DNA from 2 places in the Streptomyces sp. NBC_01546 genome. Region 1 is predicted to be linked to the other one. Evidence: riboswitches for the same ligand, from Rfam matches in the RefSeq annotation. Region 1 holds a riboswitch; the other holds the start of a gene.
What was found. Region 1 has a riboswitch for glycine ahead of gcvT (glycine cleavage system aminomethyltransferase GcvT). Riboswitches for the same ligand answer to the same signal wherever they lie in the genome.

Region 1 (9,082 bases):
TACGGATTCCAGCGCGGGCGCGGAGGCGTCGTACAGGTCCAGCCCGACCGCGAGGTACGGGGACCCGAGCGCGGGCTGCACCCAGGCGCGGCGCAGCGACCGGACGGCCGGGGTGCGGTGCGCGTGCTGGGTGAGCAGCCCGTAGAACTGCGGGAGCTCGAGGGTGGGCTCGGACAGCCGCAGCGGCCCGGCGGGCATCCGGTCCAGGCCGGTCGCGATCCGGCGCAGGTCGGCCCACGGGATGCCGATGCCGCCGCCCTGGGCGTGCGGGTTGAGCCACAGGCCCCAGCGGTCCGGGTAGAGCGCGCGGGCGATGTCCCGCCCGGTGACCACCTCGTAGCCCCGGTTCCAGCCGCTGGCGGCCAGCTCCTGCGGGGAGGTCACGCAGGGCGCGTAGCCGAGGCTCTCGACCTCCATGCCGCCGTACTGGGCATCGGGGGAACCCGGCTGCCCCTGCCAGAGCAGCATCCACAGCCGGCCCTCGGAAAGGGCATGCAGAAGTGACTCGTAGCTCTCATAGCGCCCGGGAGTCACCTGGCGCAGCATGTGCTCGACCTGCCCGGCCGCGGCCGTGCCTGACGCACTCACCCGGTACCCCTCTTCGTCCGCCCGTCGTCCACGCGTACCCAGCTTAAGCGGCCCTACGGGAGGTAGAAGGGGCGTACGCGCTCACGAATCCAGTCCGTGACCGGGTCCTGGGCGGCGTCCAGGAGGATCAACTGCACGGGCCAGGGCGCCGGGACCCGGGCCAGGGCCCGGCCGAGGGCCTCCATCGGGGCATTCCGCATCTCAGGCTCCCATCCCACCAGGCGGACACCGATGAACAGTTCCGGCTCCCCGCCCTCGACGCTGGCGAGGCAGCGGTAGGCGGCCGTGACCACACCGGCGGTACGGAACTCCTCGGCCGCGGCGGCCAGGAAGTCCACCGGGTCCTCCTGCCAGTCGGGCTCGTAGAGCCGGACCCGACCGCCGGTGGACGGGCCGTCGAGCGGGGTCCGCCCGGTGCGGCACAGCTCCGCGACGGCCTGCGGGGGCAGGGGGACGCCGACGGCGCCCTCGGGGTTGAGGGCGATGCCGAGCTGCGGGGGCAGGCCGCGGGCGAACTCGACGGCGGGGGCCACGGCGAAGTCCATGCCGGGGCCGACGCAGTAGCGGAACTGGGCCTCGGAGCTGTAGACGGGGACGTACGCCGCCCCGCCGATGTCCATGGTGGGCAGGTCGAGGCTCTCGGCGTCCGGGCCGCCGCCGCCGGGCAGGGGCACCCAGACCATGCTGCGTCCGAGCACCTCCAGGATCCGCCCCCCGGCATCCGGCTGCCCGAGCGCCGCCCCGAGCACCTGCTCCAGCTCATTCCCCGGCCAGCCGCCGCCTTGCATGTGCCCCTGCCTCCGTCTTGGGTCCCGCCGATGTCGTGCCCGAGGTTATCGGTGCGGGTCCGCTGCTCGGGCTCCGCCCCAGACCCTCCCCCAGACTCCATCCGGGGGGACCCCCATCTCAAACGCCGGCGGGGCTGGACTTGGCCGGCGTAAGCCTCAAAGCGCACTGCCCGGTCTTGAGCCCGGCAACGGCGATCAGCTGTGGAACGTGATGCGGGCGACGGCGGCAGCCGAGGGACGGTCCAGGAGGGTGACCGAGGCGCAGCCCGCCGGGGGGCGGCCGGCTTCCGCTTCGCGCAGCAGGCGGGTCACCGCACCCCGGTGGCGGGCGAAGGCGTACGCCGTCACCCGGCGCCCCCGCGCCGCCTGGCCGGACAGCGCTTCCTCCGGGCTGCTGTCCAGGAGCAGCAGGTGCAGCGCCCGGCCCCGGCGGCGCGCGGCCGCCGCGAGCAGGCCCCGTACCCAGGCCTGGGTACCGCAGTCGTGGACGACCACCGAGGCTCCGGAGCGCAGGGTCCGCCACAGCCCCCAGTAGTGCGCGGCCCGCACCAGCGGCCGGTACACCCCGTACGGCAGCCCGCCCGGCATCCGCCGCTCCCAGCGCTCTCGCGTGTCCTGGGAGTCGATCGCGCCGCCCTCGCCGGCCGCCCTCTTGATCAGCGTGCTCTTGCCGCCGCCCGGCAGGCCGGACACCACGACGATGTCCCCCTGCGCGAAGCCGAGCCGGCGCGCCCCCCGCGCCCCGGCCCCGCGCAGGTCACGTACCCGGCCGGGGCCGGCGCAGGCACCGCGCTGCGCAGGCACCGCGTCCACGGTCCCCGTAGCCGCCACTACTCCGAATCTCCGCACAGTGTTCGCCTCCCCCGAATCGGGCCACCAGGACCCTTGCCCACTGAGTGTAAAGAGACGGTAATCCGGCAGCCCCGGTTCCGGTCCGCCCTCCCGGTCCCCGTACGAACTTTCGGGGCCCCACACCCGATCACCACGGTGGCGTGCAATGATGTGCGCCATCTGGACCAACTGCATACCGGCCGCTTGAATCCGCGCGGGAGAGTCCCGGCACGCCGCAAGGCCGTGCTCGGGCGCCGAAGGAGCAAGAACCTCCCTTGAATCTCTCAGGCCCCGTACCGCGTGGATGAGGCAGATCTGAAAAGCGAGCTGTTCGACAGCTCCACCCAAGGTGCAAGCCGACGATCCCTGGCAACCGGGGCACTCGCGGCGAACCTCTCAGGTTCCGATGACAGATGGGGAGGACCCTCCTCGTCATGTCATGCCCTGGGACTCGGGAGCCACACCCATGAGCACTGCCCCCCGTCTGACCGCCCTCGATGCGCTGCACCGCTCGCTCGGTGCGACCATGACCGACTTCGCGGGCTGGGACATGCCCCTGCGGTACGGCAGTGAGCGCGACGAGCACAACGCCGTACGCACCAAGGCCGGTCTCTTCGATCTGTCCCACATGGGCGAGATCACCCTGACCGGCCCGGAGGCCGTCAAGGTTCTGGACTACGCGCTGGTCGGCAACATCTCCACCGTCGGCGTCGGCCGTGCCCGCTACACGCACATCTGCCAGGAAGACGGCGGGATCGTCGACGACCTGATCGTCTACCGCCTCGGTGAGACCGAGTTCATGGTCGTCGCCAACGCCTCCAACGCCCAGGTCGTCCTGGACGCCCTGACCGAGCGCGCCGCCGGCTTCGACGCCGAGGTCCGCGACGACCGCGACGCGTACGCGCTGATCGCCGTCCAGGGTCCGGAGTCCCCCGGCATCCTCGCCTCGCTCACCGATGCCGACCTGGACGGGCTCAAGTACTACGCCGGTCTGCCGGGCACGGTGGCCGGGGTCCCCGCGCTGATCGCCCGTACGGGCTACACCGGCGAGGACGGCTTCGAGCTGTTCGTCGCCCCCGAGCACGCCGTGGAGCTGTGGCAGGCGCTGGCCAAGGCGGGCGAGGGCGTCGGCCTGGTCCCGGCCGGTCTGTCCTGCCGCGACACCCTGCGCCTGGAGGCGGGCATGCCGCTGTACGGGCACGAGCTGACCACCTCGCTCACCCCCTTCGACGCGGGGCTGGGCCGGGTCGTGAAGTTCGAGAAGGAGGGGGACTTCGTCGGCCGTGCCGCGCTGGAGGCCGCCGCCGAGCGCGCCGCCTCGAACCCGCCGCGCAAGCTGGTCGGCCTGATCGCCGAGGGCCGCCGCGTCCCGCGCGCCGGTTTCCCCGTCGTGGCGGACGGCCAGGTCATCGGCGAGGTCACCTCGGGCGCCCCGTCGCCGACGCTGGGCAAGCCGATCGCGATGGCGTACGTCGACGCGGCGCACGCCGCGCCCGGCACCTCCGGTGTCGGCGTGGACATTCGCGGTACGCATGAGCCGTACGAGGTCGTGGCCCTGCCGTTCTACAAGCGGCAGAAGTAACCCTCGTAAGCCGTCTCCGCAGTACCGGCCGTCTCAGTACCCAAGACCGCTGTTCGTATCCACTCCCCCGCATCCAGGAGAATCAGGTCATGAGCAACCCCCAGCAGCTGCGTTACAGCAAGGAGCACGAGTGGCTGTCGGACGCCGAGGGCGGCGTCGCGACGGTCGGCATCACGGAGTTCGCGGCCAACGCGCTCGGTGACGTCGTCTACGCCCAGCTCCCCGAGGTAGGCGACACGGTGACCGCGGGTGAGACCTGCGGCGAGCTGGAGTCGACCAAGTCGGTCAGCGACCTGTACTCCCCCGTCTCCGGCGAGGTCGTCGAGTCCAACCAGGACGTCGTGGACGACCCGGCCCTCGTGAACACCGCGCCGTTCGAGGGTGGCTGGCTGTTCAAGGTGCGCGTCGCGGAGGAGCCGGCCGACCTGCTCTCCGCTGACGAGTACGCCAAGCTCACCGCCGGTAACTGACCCCAGGGGATCCTGATGTCCGTACTGAACACCCCTCTCCACGAACTCGACCCCGACGTCGCCGCCGCCGTCGACGCCGAGCTCGTGCGCCAGCAGTCGACCCTGGAAATGATCGCGTCGGAGAACTTCGCTCCGGTCGCCGTCATGGAGGCCCAGGGCTCGGTCCTGACCAACAAGTACGCCGAGGGCTACCCCGGCCGCCGCTACTACGGCGGCTGCGAGCACGTCGACGTGGTCGAGCAGATCGCGATCGACCGCATCAAGGCGCTCTTCGGCGCCGAGGCCGCGAACGTCCAGCCGCACTCGGGTGCGCAGGCGAACGCCGCCGCGATGTTCGCGCTGCTGAAGCCGGGCGACACGATCATGGGTCTGAACCTGGCCCACGGCGGTCACCTGACCCACGGCATGAAGATCAACTTCTCCGGCAAGCTCTACAACGTGGTCCCGTACCACGTCGACGAGACCGGCCGCGTGGACATGGCCGAGGTCGAGCGCCTCGCCAAGGAGTCCCGCCCGCAGCTGATCGTCGCGGGCTGGTCCGCCTACCCGCGCCAGCTGGACTTCGCCGCCTTCCGCCGCATCGCGGACGAGGTCGGCGCGTACCTGATGGTCGACATGGCGCACTTCGCCGGCCTGGTCGCCGCGGGTCTGCACCCGAACCCGGTGCCGCACGCCCACGTCGTCACCACCACCACGCACAAGACCCTCGGCGGTCCGCGCGGCGGTGTGATCCTGTCGACGCAGGAGCTGGCCAAGAAGATCAACTCCGCGGTCTTCCCCGGCCAGCAGGGCGGCCCGCTGGAGCACGTGATCGCCGCCAAGGCGGTCTCCTTCCTCGTCGCCGCCTCGGAGGACTTCAAGGAGCGCCAGGTGCGCACCCTCGAGGGCGCGAAGATCATCGCCGAGCGCCTGGTGCAGCCGGACGTCACCGAGGTCGGCGTCTCCGTCCTCTCCGGCGGTACGGACGTCCACCTGGTCCTGGTCGACCTGCGCAACTCCGAGCTGGACGGCCAGCAGGCCGAGGACCGGCTCCACGAGATCGGCATCACGGTCAACCGGAACGCCATCCCGAACGACCCGCGGCCGCCGATGGTCACCTCGGGTCTGCGGATCGGCACCCCGGCGCTCGCCACCCGCGGTTTCGGCGCCGAGGACTTCAAGGAGGTCGCGGAGATCATCGCGGCCGCGCTGAAGCCGGCGTACGACAGTGAGTCCCTCAAGGCCCGCGTCACCGCGCTCGCCGCGAAGTTCCCGCTGTACCCGTCGCTCTGAGCAACGGCTAGGGGGCCCGGCCTTGTATTGCACAGGGCCGGGCCTTTCTCATGACCGCGCCATCCTCCCCCGGGGACTTCGCCCTGGTGGCAGCCCCGGCGGCGTGTGGGCCGACACCCGCCCGACCCCGTCTCGACCACGCCCCGACCCCGTCCGGCAGACGAGCCGTTCATTTCACCGCGTTAAGCTCGTCTCTCGGACAAAATCCGAACAATCCACCACTCCTGCCCCCTCCCACCCCACGAGCAGACAAGGGAGTCCGCCAGTGGCCATCTCCGTCTTCGATCTCTTCTCCATCGGCATCGGCCCGTCCTCCTCCCACACGGTCGGTCCGATGCGCGCCGCACGCATGTTCGTGATGCGGCTGAAGAAGGACGGTGTGCTCGCCCAGACCGCGTCCGTGCGCGCCGAGCTCTTCGGCTCCCTCGGCGCGACGGGCCACGGCCACGGCACGCCCAAGGCGGTACTGCTGGGTCTGGAGGGCCACTCCCCGCGCACCGTGAACGTGGAGACGGCGGACGACGAGGTCGAGCGCATCCGCAAGAGCGGCCGCCTGCGGCTGCTCGGAGCGGAGATAGGCGACGGGCACGAGATCGCCTTCGACGAGCCGAACCAGCTCATCCTGCACCGCCGGCGCTCGCTGCCCTACCACGCCAACGGCATGACGCTCTTCGCCTACGACGCCGCCGGCGCCCCGCTGCTGGAGAAGACGTACTACTCGGTCGGCGGCGGTTTCGTCGTGGACGAGGACGCGGTCGGCGAGGACCGGATCAAGCTCGACGACACGGTGCTGAAGTACCCCTTCCGCTCCGGTGACGAGATGCTGCGCCTGGCGAACGAGACGGGCCTGTCGATCTCCTCCCTGATGCTGGAGAACGAGAAGGCCTGGCGCACCGAGGACGAGATCCGCGAGGGCCTGCTGGAGATCTGGCGCGTCATGCAGTCCTGCGTCTCGCGCGGCATGTCCCGCGAGGGCATCCTCCCGGGCGGCCTGCGGGTCAAGCGCCGGGCCGCCTCCACCGCGCGCCAGCTGCGCACCGAGGGCGACCCGATGCTGCACCGCAGCGAGTGGGCGACGATCTACGCGATGGCGGTCAACGAGGAGAACGCGGCGGGCGGCCGGGTCGTCACCGCGCCCACCAACGGCGCGGCCGGGGTGCTGCCCGCCGTCCTGCACTACTACGTGAACTTCGTGCCGGGCGCGGACGAGGACGGCGTGGTCCGCTTCCTCCTCGCCGCGGGCGCGATCGGCATGCTGTTCAAGGAGAACGCCTCGATCTCCGGCGCCGAGGTCGGCTGCCAGGGCGAGGTCGGCTCGGCCTGCTCGATGGCGGCCGGCGCCCTCGCCGAGGTCCTGGGCGGCACCCCGGAGCAGGTCGAGAACGCGGCCGAGATCGGCATGGAGCACAACCTGGGCCTGACCTGCGACCCGGTCGGCGGCCTGGTCCAGATCCCGTGCATCGAGCGCAACGGCATGGCGGCGGTCAAGGCCGTCACCGCGGCCAAGATGGCCATGCGCGGCGACGGCACCCACAAGGTCTCCCTCGACAAGGTCATCAAGACGATGAAGGAGACCGGCGCCGACATGAAGGTCAAGTACAAGGAGACCGCCCGCGGCGGCCTCGCGGTCAACGTCATCGAATGCTGACCAGCGACGGCTGACGCAGCGCACAGGGGCCCGGCGCACGCGCGCCGGGCCCCTGTCGCGTGGCTCCGGTTCCACGGGAAGTGGAACTACGGGGTCCGAATCGGCGTCCTAGGCTGTGTCACATGTCCCCGTCTCTCGAGAATCGAGGGGACGTCATGATCCACCCGCTTCGTCCGCACCGCCGCCGGATCGTGGCCCTGGCCTCCGGCATCCTGCTCACCGCCGGGCTCTCGCTCGCGGCGCCGGCCTCGGCCGCCGGAATCACCGCCACCCGCACCGAGACCCAGCCCCAGACCCCGCTCGTCGTCAATGCCCGCTGGGGCGGGCACGCCACCTACGACCGGATCGTCATCGACCTGCAGGGGTTCGTCCCCGGGGTGACCGTCACCGCCGTCCCACGACTGATCCAGGACGGGTCCGGCAAGCCGGTACCGCTGGCCGGGAACTACTTCCTGGAGATCCGCCTCAACCCCGCCGCCGCGCACAACGACGCGGGCGAGAGCGTCTACCACGGGCCCACGCTGCAGAAGATCTACCTCAGCAAGCTCAAGGGCCTCGCCAAGACCGGCGACTTCGAGGGGTACGTGACCTTCGGCGCCGCCTTCGACACCGTGCCGTACTACCGCACCTTCGCCCTGCACTCGCCGGAACGGTTCGTCGTGGACATCGCGCACGCGAACCAGTGCTGACCACGGGCCCGGGGCGGCCGCGCCCCGGGCCCCGTACGGTCAGGCCGCCGGGCGGATCCGCATCCGGCTCGGACCTCCGTCGCCGAGCGGGTGACCGCCGAGGCGGAGGCGGCCCGCGAGCTGGTGCGGCTGTGCGGGCGGCTGCCGCTCGCCCTGCGGATGGTCGGCGCCGAACTGGCCGGGCTCCCCCACCGGGACCTGGCCCGGCTGGCGGCCCGGCTGGGGGACGAGCGGTCCCGGCTGGACGTCCTGGACGGGGTACGGGACGGGCTGCGGCTCGGCTACTTCTCGCTGCCGGGCGATGCCCGGGCCCTGCTGCGGGGTCTGGCGGCGCTCGACGCCCCGGACTTCGCCGCCTGGACGGCGGCGGCCGTGCTGGACGGCACCCTCGACACGGCCGAGGAGGCCCTGGACACGCTGGCGGCGGCGCACCTGCTGGAAGTGGCCGGCCGCGACGAGGCGGGACAGCTCCGCTACCGCATGCACGACCTGGTCCGCGCCTTCGGCCGGGACCTCGCCGGGTCCGAGGAGGCCGCCACGCGCCGGGTGCTGTCCTGCTGGGTGGCGCTGGTGCGCGAGGGCCGGCGGGCCCACCAGGGCGTGGGCTATCCCGGGCTCGGGGGCCGCACCGCCGCCCGGGTACCGGACCCGGCGGTGCTCGCCGGGCCGCGGGCCGAGCCGGTGCGCTGGCTTGGGCCGCCGCTCGGGGCAGAGCCTCGTACGGGTCCTGGCGGAGGTGCCGGTGTAGCCGGCGGTGGAACTGCCCGGGTGGCTAGCGGTGTTCGGGGTTCGGGAAGTCGAAGCGGCAGCCCGCGTCCCACAGCGAGCGCTGGTTCCCGTGTGCCGGGACGCCGCCCGAGCGCTTGAGCAGGGCGGCCAGGTGCATCAGGTTCCACGACATGAAGGCCGTGTTCCGGTTGGTGAAGTCGTTCTCGGGGCCGCCGGAGCCCGCGTCGAGGTAGGAGGGCCCCGGCCCGGCCTCGCCGATCCAGCCGGCGTCGGCCTGCGGGGGGATCGTGTAGCCGAGGTGCTGGAGGCTGTAGAGGATGTTCATGGCGCAGTGTTTGACGCCGTCCTCGTTGCCGGTGATCAACGCGCCGCCGACGCGCCCGTAGTAGGCGTACTGACCCCGGTCGTTCAGGATCGAGGAGCAGGCGTAGAGCCGCTCGATGACCTGTTTCATCACGGAGCTGTTGTCGCCGAGCCAGATCGGG
Region 2 (9,082 bases), 3.8 Mb from region 1:
TGCGGGGCGTCTGACCTCCCCCAGACTCCGTCCGGGGGTGCCCCCACCAAGGGAAGGTCCCCATGCTGCGTACCCCGGCCGGCGGTGCCCCGAAGAACGGCACCGCCGGCACCGTCGGCCCGGCCGGGCGGCTGGTGAGCATCGGCACGGTGCTCACCACGCTGCGTGACGAGTTCCCCGAAGTCACGATCTCGAAGATCCGTTTCCTGGAGGCGGAGGGGCTCGTCGAGCCCCGGCGCACACCCTCCGGATACCGCAAGTTCAGCACCGAGGACGTGGAGCGCCTCGCGCGGATCCTGCGTCTGCAGCGCGATCACTACCTGCCGCTGAAGGTCATCCGCGAGCAGCTCGACGCGCTGGCCCGCGGAGAGCAGATCCGCATCCCGGCGCCCACGCCGCACGGGGAGTCGGTCGATCCCGAAGGGCCCGCGGCCGTCTACGGGGAGGTGGGCCGGGAGCGGCCCACCGTGGCCCGGGTGGGTCGTGCGGAGCTGATCGCGGCCGCCGGCGCGGACGAGGTCCAGCTCGTCGAGTGGGAGTCGTACGGGCTGCTCGCCGAGGCTCCGGGCGGCGGATTCGACGCCGAAGCGATCACGGTGGCCCGGCTCGTGGCCGATCTGGGGCGGTTCGGGCTTGAGCCTCGGCACCTGCGCGCGATGAAGGCCGCCGCGGACCGGGAGGCGGGCCTGGTGGAGCAGGTCGTGGCGCCCCTGAGGCGGCATCGCAATCCGCAGACCAGGGCGCATGCCGAAGCCACGATGAAGGAGCTCGCGGGGCTTTCCGTACGGCTCCACGAGGCCCTGGTGCAGACCGCCCTCGGGGTCCGGCTGCCGTGAGGGAAAGGGCCCCGACTACCCAAACCTGCCGGGCAGGTCCTAGGGTTACTGTGTGAACGAGCTCGACGTTGTGGGTGTCCGGGTGGAAATGCCCTCCAACCAACCGATCGTGCTCCTGCGTGAAGTGGGAGGCGACCGGTACCTCCCCATCTGGATCGGTCCTGGGGAGGCGACCGCCATTGCCTTTGCGCAGCAGGGAATGGCTCCTGCCCGACCGCTGACGCACGACCTGTTCAAGGACGTGCTGGAGGCGATCGGCGAGGAACTCACCGAGGTCCGGATCACGGATCTGCGGGAGGGTGTCTTCTATGCGGAGCTCGTCTTCGCCAGCGGGGTCGAGGTGAGCGCGCGGCCTTCCGACGCCATAGCGCTGGCCCTGCGGACGGGGACGCCGATCTACGGCAGTGACGGTGTGCTCGACGACGCCGGGATCGCGATTCCGGACGAGCAGGAGGACGAGGTGGAGAAGTTCCGCGAGTTCCTCGACCAGATCTCGCCAGAGGACTTCGGTACCGGCCCGCAGTGAGACGCCGGCCGAGTCGGCCGCGTCGTCCACCGGGAACGGTCAGCCCATTCGAGTAGCCTTTCCCCGCAAAGGGATACGGGAAACCACTCTCAGGGTGATTATCACTCGGCGTGCCGAGTGTGGCGATCGTTGACGCACCCCTGGTGACTGCCTACCTTCAAGGTGGCAGGTCAAGGACGGAGGGTCGGCGTGAGGATCACGGGCGACGGTACGACCGGGGGCATCCCCGCACGGAGTGACGGTGGACCGTACCCGCTGCACGGCAGTGCGGTCGGTTCCGCGCGCCGTCAGCCGGAGTCGACGCCGGTCGGACCGGTGGGCGGCGACCCGGCGCCCGAGCAGATCGGCTACCGCGGGCCGACGGCGTGTGCCGCGGCCGGCATCACGTACCGGCAGCTCGACTACTGGGCGCGGACGGGGCTGGTGGAGCCGAGCGTGCGCCCCGCCTACGGTTCGGGGACGCAGCGGCTGTACAGCTTCCGCGACGTCGTGGTCCTCAAGATCGTCAAGCGCTTCCTGGACACCGGGGTGGCGCTGCAGAACATCCGTACGGCCGTGCAGCACCTGCGCGACCGCGGGTTCTCGGACCTCGAGCGGATGACGCTGATGAGCGACGGCGCCACGGTGTACGAGTGCACCTCGCCGGACCAGGTCGTGAGCCTGCTCCAGGGCGGTCAGGGTGTCTTCGGCATTGCCGTGGGCGTGGTGTGGCGCGACGTGGAGAACGCGCTGTCGCAGCTGCACGGGGAGCGCGTGGACACCGGCGAGACCCTGCTCGGGCACAACCCCGCGGACGAACTGGCCGCCCGCCGCAACCGGGCCGGTTGAACCGGCCCCGGAAATGTCAGTCCCGTAAGGCAGCATCGGTCATGTGAGAGCCGCGCCGACCATCCTGCATCTGGACATGGATGCCTTCTACGCGTCCGTGGAGCAGGCGTCGAAGCCGAGCCTGCGCGGCAAGGCCGTCATCGTGGGCGGGCTCGGACCGCGCGGGGTCGTCGCCACCGCCTCGTACGAGGCCAGGCGCTTCGGGGTGCATTCGGCGATGCCGACGGCGCAGGCGCGGCGGCTCTGCCCGAACGGTGCCTACCTGATTCCCCGCTTCAGCCTCTACCGGCAGGTCAGCGACGTGGTGATGGCCCTGCTGCGGGAGCTGTCGCCGCTGGTGGAGCCGCTCAGCCTCGACGAGGCCTTCGTGGACCTGGAGGCGGGCGGGGTCGCCTTCGACTCGCAGACCGCCCAGGTCACCGGGGAGCGGCTGCGGGCGGACATCAGGGCCGCCACCGGGCTCAGCGGGTCGGTGGGGCTGGCCGGGTCGAAGATGCTGGCCAAGGTGGCCTCCGAAGAGGCCAAGCCGGCCGGGCTGCTGCTGATCGAGCCGGGGACCGAGCGGGAGCTCCTGGCGCCGATGTCGGTACGGACCCTGCCCGGGGTGGGGCCGGCCACCGGCGAGCACCTGCGCCGCGCCGGGATCACCACCGTGGGGGACCTGGCGGAGGCCGGGGAGGACGAGCTGGTGCGGATGCTCGGGCGCTCGCACGGGGTGGGGCTGTACCGGATGGCGCTGGGGATCGACGACCGGCCGGTGGTCGCGGAGCGGGACGCGAAGTCGGTGTCGGTGGAGGACACCTTCGACGTGGACCTGCACGACCGGGTGCGGATCAGGACCGAGGTGCAGCGGCTGGCGGACCGGTGCGTGCAGCGCTTGCGGGGGTCCGGGCACTCGGGGCGCACGATCGTGCTGAAGGTGCGCAGGTACGACTTCTCGACGCTGACGCGGTCCGAGACGCTGCGGGGGCCCACGGACGACCCCGCGGTCGTGCGCGAGGCGGCGGCGCGGCTGCTGGAGGGCGTGGACACCACGGGCGGGGTGCGGCTGCTGGGCGTGGGGGTGACCGGTCTGGCCGACTACACGCAGGAGGACCTGTTCGCCCAGTCGCTGGCCGCTGAGCCTCAGGAGGAGGCGGGGGAGGTCAGGGAGGCCGCTGAGCCTGACGGGGCCGCAGAGCCCGGTGGGGCCCCTGTCGCGGCTCTGGAGGGCCCGGCGGGTGCGGAGGTGCCCGGAGGGCCCGGGGTCGCTCCCGAGCGGCGGTGGACGGCCGGGAGCGACGTACGGCACGCGGTGTACGGGCCCGGGTGGGTGCAGGGCAGCGGGGTCGGGCGGGTGACCGTGCGGTTCGAGCAGCCCGGATCGGAGCCCGGCCGGGTGCGGACCTTCCGGGTGGACGACCCCGAGCTGGAGCCGACCGATCCGCTGCCGTTGGTGGGGGAGGAGCCGCCGGCCGGGACGCCCTAGCCCTCGTCGCCCGCCAGGTGGCCGAAGTCGTGGTGGAAGTCCGTCGGCAGGGTCACGTCGAGGCCGTAGTGGTGGTAGAGCTGCAGCTCCTGTTCGGGGGAGAGGTGGCGGCCGACCCCGAAGTCCGGGGCGTCTTTGATCAGGGAGCGGTCGAAGGGCACCCGCAGGGTGTCGCCGACCATCTCGCTCGGCTCCAGCGGGACGAAGGCGTCCCGGCTGAACAGGCCCGTCCGGACGGCCGCCCATTCCGGGACTCCCGTGGCATCGTCGAGGTAGACCTCGTCGATGGTGCCGATCTTGGTGCCGTTGCGGTCGAACGCCTTGCGGCCGATCAGGCTGCGCGGATCGATGTCGGTCTGCACGGTCCCTCCAAATGGTCGCAACTCCTCCGTAATGACTACAGAAGTGCATTTCGGGAGCTGAGGCCACTCGGGGAGGAGCCAGATCCTCGCTGGTAGGCTGGGTGATGGCTGTCGACCCTGTGCGGGAGAGTCCTCCGAGTGATCTTGACGGAGGCGCCGAAGGAGCAAATCCTCCCCGGAATCTCTCAGGCATACGTACCGCACGGACGAGGCCACTCTGGAAAGCAGGGGCGGGTACCGGGCGCGCAGTGCCGGTTCCCCTCCTCACCGACGGTGAAAGCCGGACCTCGCGGGTGATCCCCGTGCGGCCCGGTGAAACTCTCAGGTTGAGATGACAGAGGGGGAGGCCGTCCGGGTGCCCGCGCCGTGGTGCCCCTCGCAGGTCATACGACCAGGAGGCCTCCGTCATGACCGCCAACCGCATTCCGCTCTCCCAGCTGGAGCGAGGCATCCCCTTCGAGCAGCGCCACATCGGCCCGGATGCCGAGGCGCAGGCGAAGATGCTCGCCCAGGTGGGCTACGGCTCCCTGGACGAACTGACCGCCGCCGCGGTGCCGGATGTCATCAAGACCACCGAAGCGCTGAACCTGCCCGAGGCGCTGACCGAGGCCGAGGTGCTGGCCGAGCTGCGCTCGCTCGCCGACCGCAACCAGGTCCTCTCCTCGATGATCGGGCTCGGCTACTACGGGACCTTCACGCCGCCGGTGATCCTGCGCAACGTGATGGAGAACCCGGCCTGGTACACGGCGTACACGCCGTACCAGCCCGAGATCTCGCAGGGCCGCCTCGAGGCGCTGCTGAACTTCCAGACCGTCGTCGCCGACCTCACCGGGCTGCCGACCTCCGGTGCCTCGCTGCTCGACGAGGGCACCGCGGCCGCCGAGGCCATGTCCCTCGCGCGCCGGGTGGGCAAGGTCAAGGACGGCGTCTTCCTGATCGACGCGGACGCGCTGCCGCAGACCATCGCCGTGATCGAGACCCGCGCCGAGCCCACGGGCGTCGAGGTCGTCGTCGCGGACCTCTCGAACGGCATCCCGGCCGAGATCGCCGAGCGCGGTGTCTTCGGCGTGCTGCTCCAGTACCCGGGCGCCTCCGGTGCCGTACGGGAGATCAAGCCGCTGATCGACCAGGCGCACGAGCTCGGCGCGATCGTCACCGTCTCGGCCGACCTGCTCGCGCTGACCCTGCTGACCTCCCCGGGCGAGCTGGGCGCGGACATCGCCGTCGGCACCACGCAGCGCTTCGGCGTCCCGATGGGCTTCGGCGGACCGCACGCCGGTTACATGGCCGTCCAGGCCAAGCACGCCCGCTCGCTGCCGGGCCGCCTCGTCGGCGTCTCCGTGGACGCGGACGGCAACAAGGCGTACCGCCTGGCGCTGCAGACCCGCGAGCAGCACATCCGCCGCGAGAAGGCCACCAGCAACATCTGCACCGCGCAGGTGCTGCTGGCCGTCATGGCCGCCATGTACGCCGTCTACCACGGCCCGGACGGCCTGCGGACGATCGCCCGCCGCACCCACCGCTACGCCGCTCTGCTCGCCGCGGGCCTGAAGGCCGGCGGGGTCGAGATCGTGCACGGCGCCTACTTCGACACGATCACGGCCCGCGTCCCGGGCCGCGCGGCCGAGGTCGCCGCCGCCGCCCGCGAGGGCGGGGTCAACCTGTACCAGGCCGACGCCGACCTCGTCTCCGTCGCCTGCGACGAGACCACCCTGCGCGCGGACGTCGAGGCCGTCTGGGCCGCCTTCGGTGTCACCGCCGACATCGAGGCGCTCGACGAGACCGCGGCCGACACCCTGCCCGAGGGCCTGCTGCGCTCGGACGACTACCTGACGCACCCGGTCTTCCACCAGCACCGCTCCGAGACCGCGATGCTGCGCTACCTGCGCAAGCTCTCGGACAAGGACTACGCGCTGGACCGCGGCATGATCCCGCTGGGCTCCTGCACCATGAAGCTCAACGCGACCACCGAGATGGAGCCGGTGACCTGGCCCGAGTTCGGCCAGCTGCACCCGTTCGCCCCGGTCGAGCAGGCCGAGGGGTACCTCACGCTCATCACCGAGCTGGAGGAACGTCTCTGCGAGGTCACCGGTTACGACAAGGTCTCCATCCAGCCCAACGCCGGGTCCCAGGGTGAGCTGGCCGGGCTGCTCGCCGTACGCGCCTACCACCGCGCGAACGGCGACGAGCAGCGCACCATCTGCCTCATCCCGTCCTCCGCGCACGGCACCAACGCCGCCAGCGCCGTGATGGCCGGCATGAAGGTCGTCGTCGTCAAGACCGCCGACGACGGCGAGGTGGACGCGGCGGACCTGCGCGCCAAGATCGAGCAGTACCGCGACGAGCTCGCCGTGCTGATGATCACCTACCCCTCCACGCACGGTGTGTTCGAGGAGCACGTCGCCGACATCTGCGCCCAGGTGCACGAGGCCGGCGGCCAGGTCTACGTGGACGGCGCCAACCTCAACGCCCTGGTGGGCCTGGCCAAGCCGGGTCACTTCGGCGGCGACGTCTCGCACCTGAACCTGCACAAGACCTTCTGCATCCCGCACGGCGGCGGCGGCCCGGGCGTCGGCCCGGTCGGTGTCCGGGCGCACCTGGCCCCGTACCTGCCCAACCACCCGCTCCAGCCGACCGCCGGTCCCGAGACGGGCGTCGGCCCGATCTCGGCCGCCCCGTGGGGTTCGGCCGGCATCCTGCCGATCTCCTGGTCGTACGTGCGCCTCATGGGCGGCGAGGGCCTCAAGCGCGCCACCCAGGTGGCCGTGCTCGGCGCCAACTACATCGCCAAGCGCCTGGAGCCGCACTACCCGGTGCTCTACACCGGCCCGGGCAACCTGGTCGCGCACGAGTGCATCATCGACCTGCGTCCGCTGTCGAAGGCGACCGGCGTGAGCGTGGACGACATCGCCAAGCGTCTGATCGACTACGGCTTCCACGCGCCGACCATGTCCTTCCCGGTGGCCGGCACGCTGATGATCGAGCCGACGGAGTCCGAGGACCTCGCCGAGATCGACCGTTTCTGCGACGCGATGATCGCCATCCGCGCCGAGATCGAGCGGGTCGCGGCCGGCGAGTGGCCGGTGGACGACAACCCGCTGGCCAACTCCCCGCACACCGCGGCGGCGCTGGGCGGCGAGTGGAACCACCCGTACACCCGTGACGAGGCCGTCTTCCCGGGCGGGGTCACGGCCGCTGAGAAGTACTGGCCGCCGGTGCGCCGCATCGACGGCGCCTTCGGCGACCGGAACCTGGTGTGCTCCTGCCCGCCGCTGGACGAGTACGACAACTGAGCATGGACAAGGGGCCGGTCCGGGGAGTCATCCCGGGCCGGCCCCTTCGTCGTTGCCGCGGTCGGTGTGCCGCTCGCGTCTAGGCAGCCTTCATCACCTGGGCCGCTGCGAGCGGGCGGTGCGGGGCGATGATCTGGCCGTCAGGCAGCAGCTCACCGGTGTCCTCGAAGAGCAGGACGCCGTTGCACAGCAGGCTCCAGCCCTGTTCCGGGTGGTTGGCCACCGGAAGCGCGGCCTCCCGGTCGGCGGATTCGGCTGACGGGCAGGCTGGCTGGTGCTGGCACATGGATGGGTTCTTTCGCTGCGGTGTGGTCTGCGTGCTACGGCGCGATGCGTCGTTCATGGCCGTCCCCCTGGGTCATCCCCGCACCCGCGGGGAGCGTGTCCTCAGTCTTCCCCCACGACAGCCGCTTCGCAGGTATTTCCCGCAGCTGTCCTCATAGATTGATGACGCATCACTCGTGCGGGCGGTTCAGGCCAACTCCCCTGTCATTTTGGATGGTTCGCCAGTGGCCCGAGCGGGCTAGGCCGAATGGGCAACTCGGGTCACCGGCCAGGTCAGGCCGCAGGGGCGGCCAGCGAGGGCGGGACCGGCGCCGTCGCGGGGGTCAGCCGGTGGGTCAGCACGGGCAGCAGCTCGGAGACCGGATGCGGCCGGTACGCGGCGATGCCGGGCGGGGCCGGGGCCAGCGGCACCAGCAGGTCCTCGCCGGCGGGCAGGCCGGCGGAGGCGTCGGCGCCCACCGCCCCGTGCAGCCACAGGGTCAGCATGTACAGCTCCGGTACGGACAGCAGCCGCGGCTGGTACGCCTTGCCGAGGGACTCGGCCTGGCGCAGGGCACGTTCGGTGGCCGCGACGTACGGTCCCTCGAAGAAGTGGGAGAAGGCCCAGCCGTCCGGTGTGAGCCGGGTGTCGGCGGCCGCGACGTAGCGGTCCCCGCCGCGGATGAGGAACCGCCAGCCGGTGAGGCGGGTGCGGGGCGGCCTGCCGCCGGACGCCAGGTCCGAGATGTTCAGCCGGTCGAGTACGTGGACCGGGAGGGGGAGTTCGGCGGTCACCGGCCCCTGGAGCGCGCGCAGGGCGGGAGTGTGTGCCTCGTGGACGGCGGTGGGGGAACCGAGAGCCGCGAGGACGCTGCGCAGGGCGGGCGCGGGGGCCGGAGGGACATGCAGCGGCATGGTGGGTCGCCTCTCACTTGGGAGACCGGTGGAACGGGGGCAGGTGCGGACGGCGCTGTCGCATTCTGGGGCCAGAGGGGGGCTGAGGGGCAATGGCCGCGCGCCAACTCTCTGCCTCGTTTGCGGAGTTTATACGACATGTGTTCACGCAGTGTTTCGGCTAGCTGTCCCGCCTATTGCGGACAAGGCGCTTACCGGTCCCGCTGACATGGCATTCATGCCGGATGTGCGCGAACATGTCGCGCTGACCTCGGAGGTTACCGGAAAGGGGCTCGGCTGGAAAGCGTCGGTTATCCGGAACAGGCAAAGTCGACGCGGAATTTGCATCCACCGACTTGCCAGGTGAATGTGCCAAAACGCCTGTCGGCCAAACCGGCGCACGCTCCTCGCCACGCACGCCCCCGCCGCGTTATAGATCAAGCTGCCGGGGCATCATCGACCGTACATGCGCGCCTGGGTGCATCGGGCCAGGCCCACTCGAGGAGGGACGCTCGATGGGGGAGAAGGTCGTGGCAGGCGGATTCGACCTGTCCGATCGGCAGCGGTATCGAAGGAAGCTTCACGAGTGCCTGGAGGGACTGGAGCGACTT

Region 2: linked by a shared signal. The riboswitch ahead of gcvP (aminomethyl-transferring glycine dehydrogenase) and the one ahead of gcvT (glycine cleavage system aminomethyltransferase GcvT) in region 1 are both predicted to bind glycine.

Annotation. Positions count from the first base shown of each region.
Region 1 covers NZ_CP109379.1:2,827,410-2,836,491, forward strand. The annotation lists gene OHA89_RS12495 (enhanced serine sensitivity protein SseB C-terminal domain-containing protein) at 1-588, opposite strand, end outside; gene OHA89_RS12500 (enhanced serine sensitivity protein SseB) at 642-1,376, opposite strand; gene OHA89_RS12505 (AAA family ATPase) at 1,572-2,189, opposite strand; glycine riboswitch at 2,413-2,516, shown strand; gene gcvT (glycine cleavage system aminomethyltransferase GcvT) at 2,674-3,789, shown strand; gene gcvH (glycine cleavage system protein GcvH) at 3,879-4,259, shown strand; gene glyA (serine hydroxymethyltransferase) at 4,275-5,531, shown strand; gene OHA89_RS12525 (L-serine ammonia-lyase) at 5,797-7,179, shown strand; gene OHA89_RS12530 (hypothetical protein) at 7,335-7,868, shown strand; gene OHA89_RS12535 (hypothetical protein) at 7,959-8,735, shown strand; gene OHA89_RS12540 (flavodoxin family protein) at 8,641-9,082, opposite strand, start outside.
Region 2 covers NZ_CP109379.1:6,655,413-6,664,494, forward strand. The annotation lists gene OHA89_RS30555 (FHA domain-containing protein) at 1-14, shown strand, start outside; gene OHA89_RS30560 (MerR family transcriptional regulator) at 63-836, shown strand; gene OHA89_RS30565 (bifunctional nuclease family protein) at 889-1,362, shown strand; gene OHA89_RS30570 (MerR family transcriptional regulator) at 1,552-2,190, shown strand; gene OHA89_RS30575 (DNA polymerase IV) at 2,234-3,658, shown strand; gene OHA89_RS30580 (PRC-barrel domain-containing protein) at 3,655-4,020, opposite strand; glycine riboswitch at 4,133-4,231, shown strand; gene gcvP (aminomethyl-transferring glycine dehydrogenase) at 4,428-7,313, shown strand; gene OHA89_RS30590 (DUF5999 family protein) at 7,393-7,599, opposite strand; gene OHA89_RS30595 (hypothetical protein) at 7,872-8,492, opposite strand; gene OHA89_RS30600 (glutamate-cysteine ligase family protein) at 8,987-9,082, shown strand, end outside.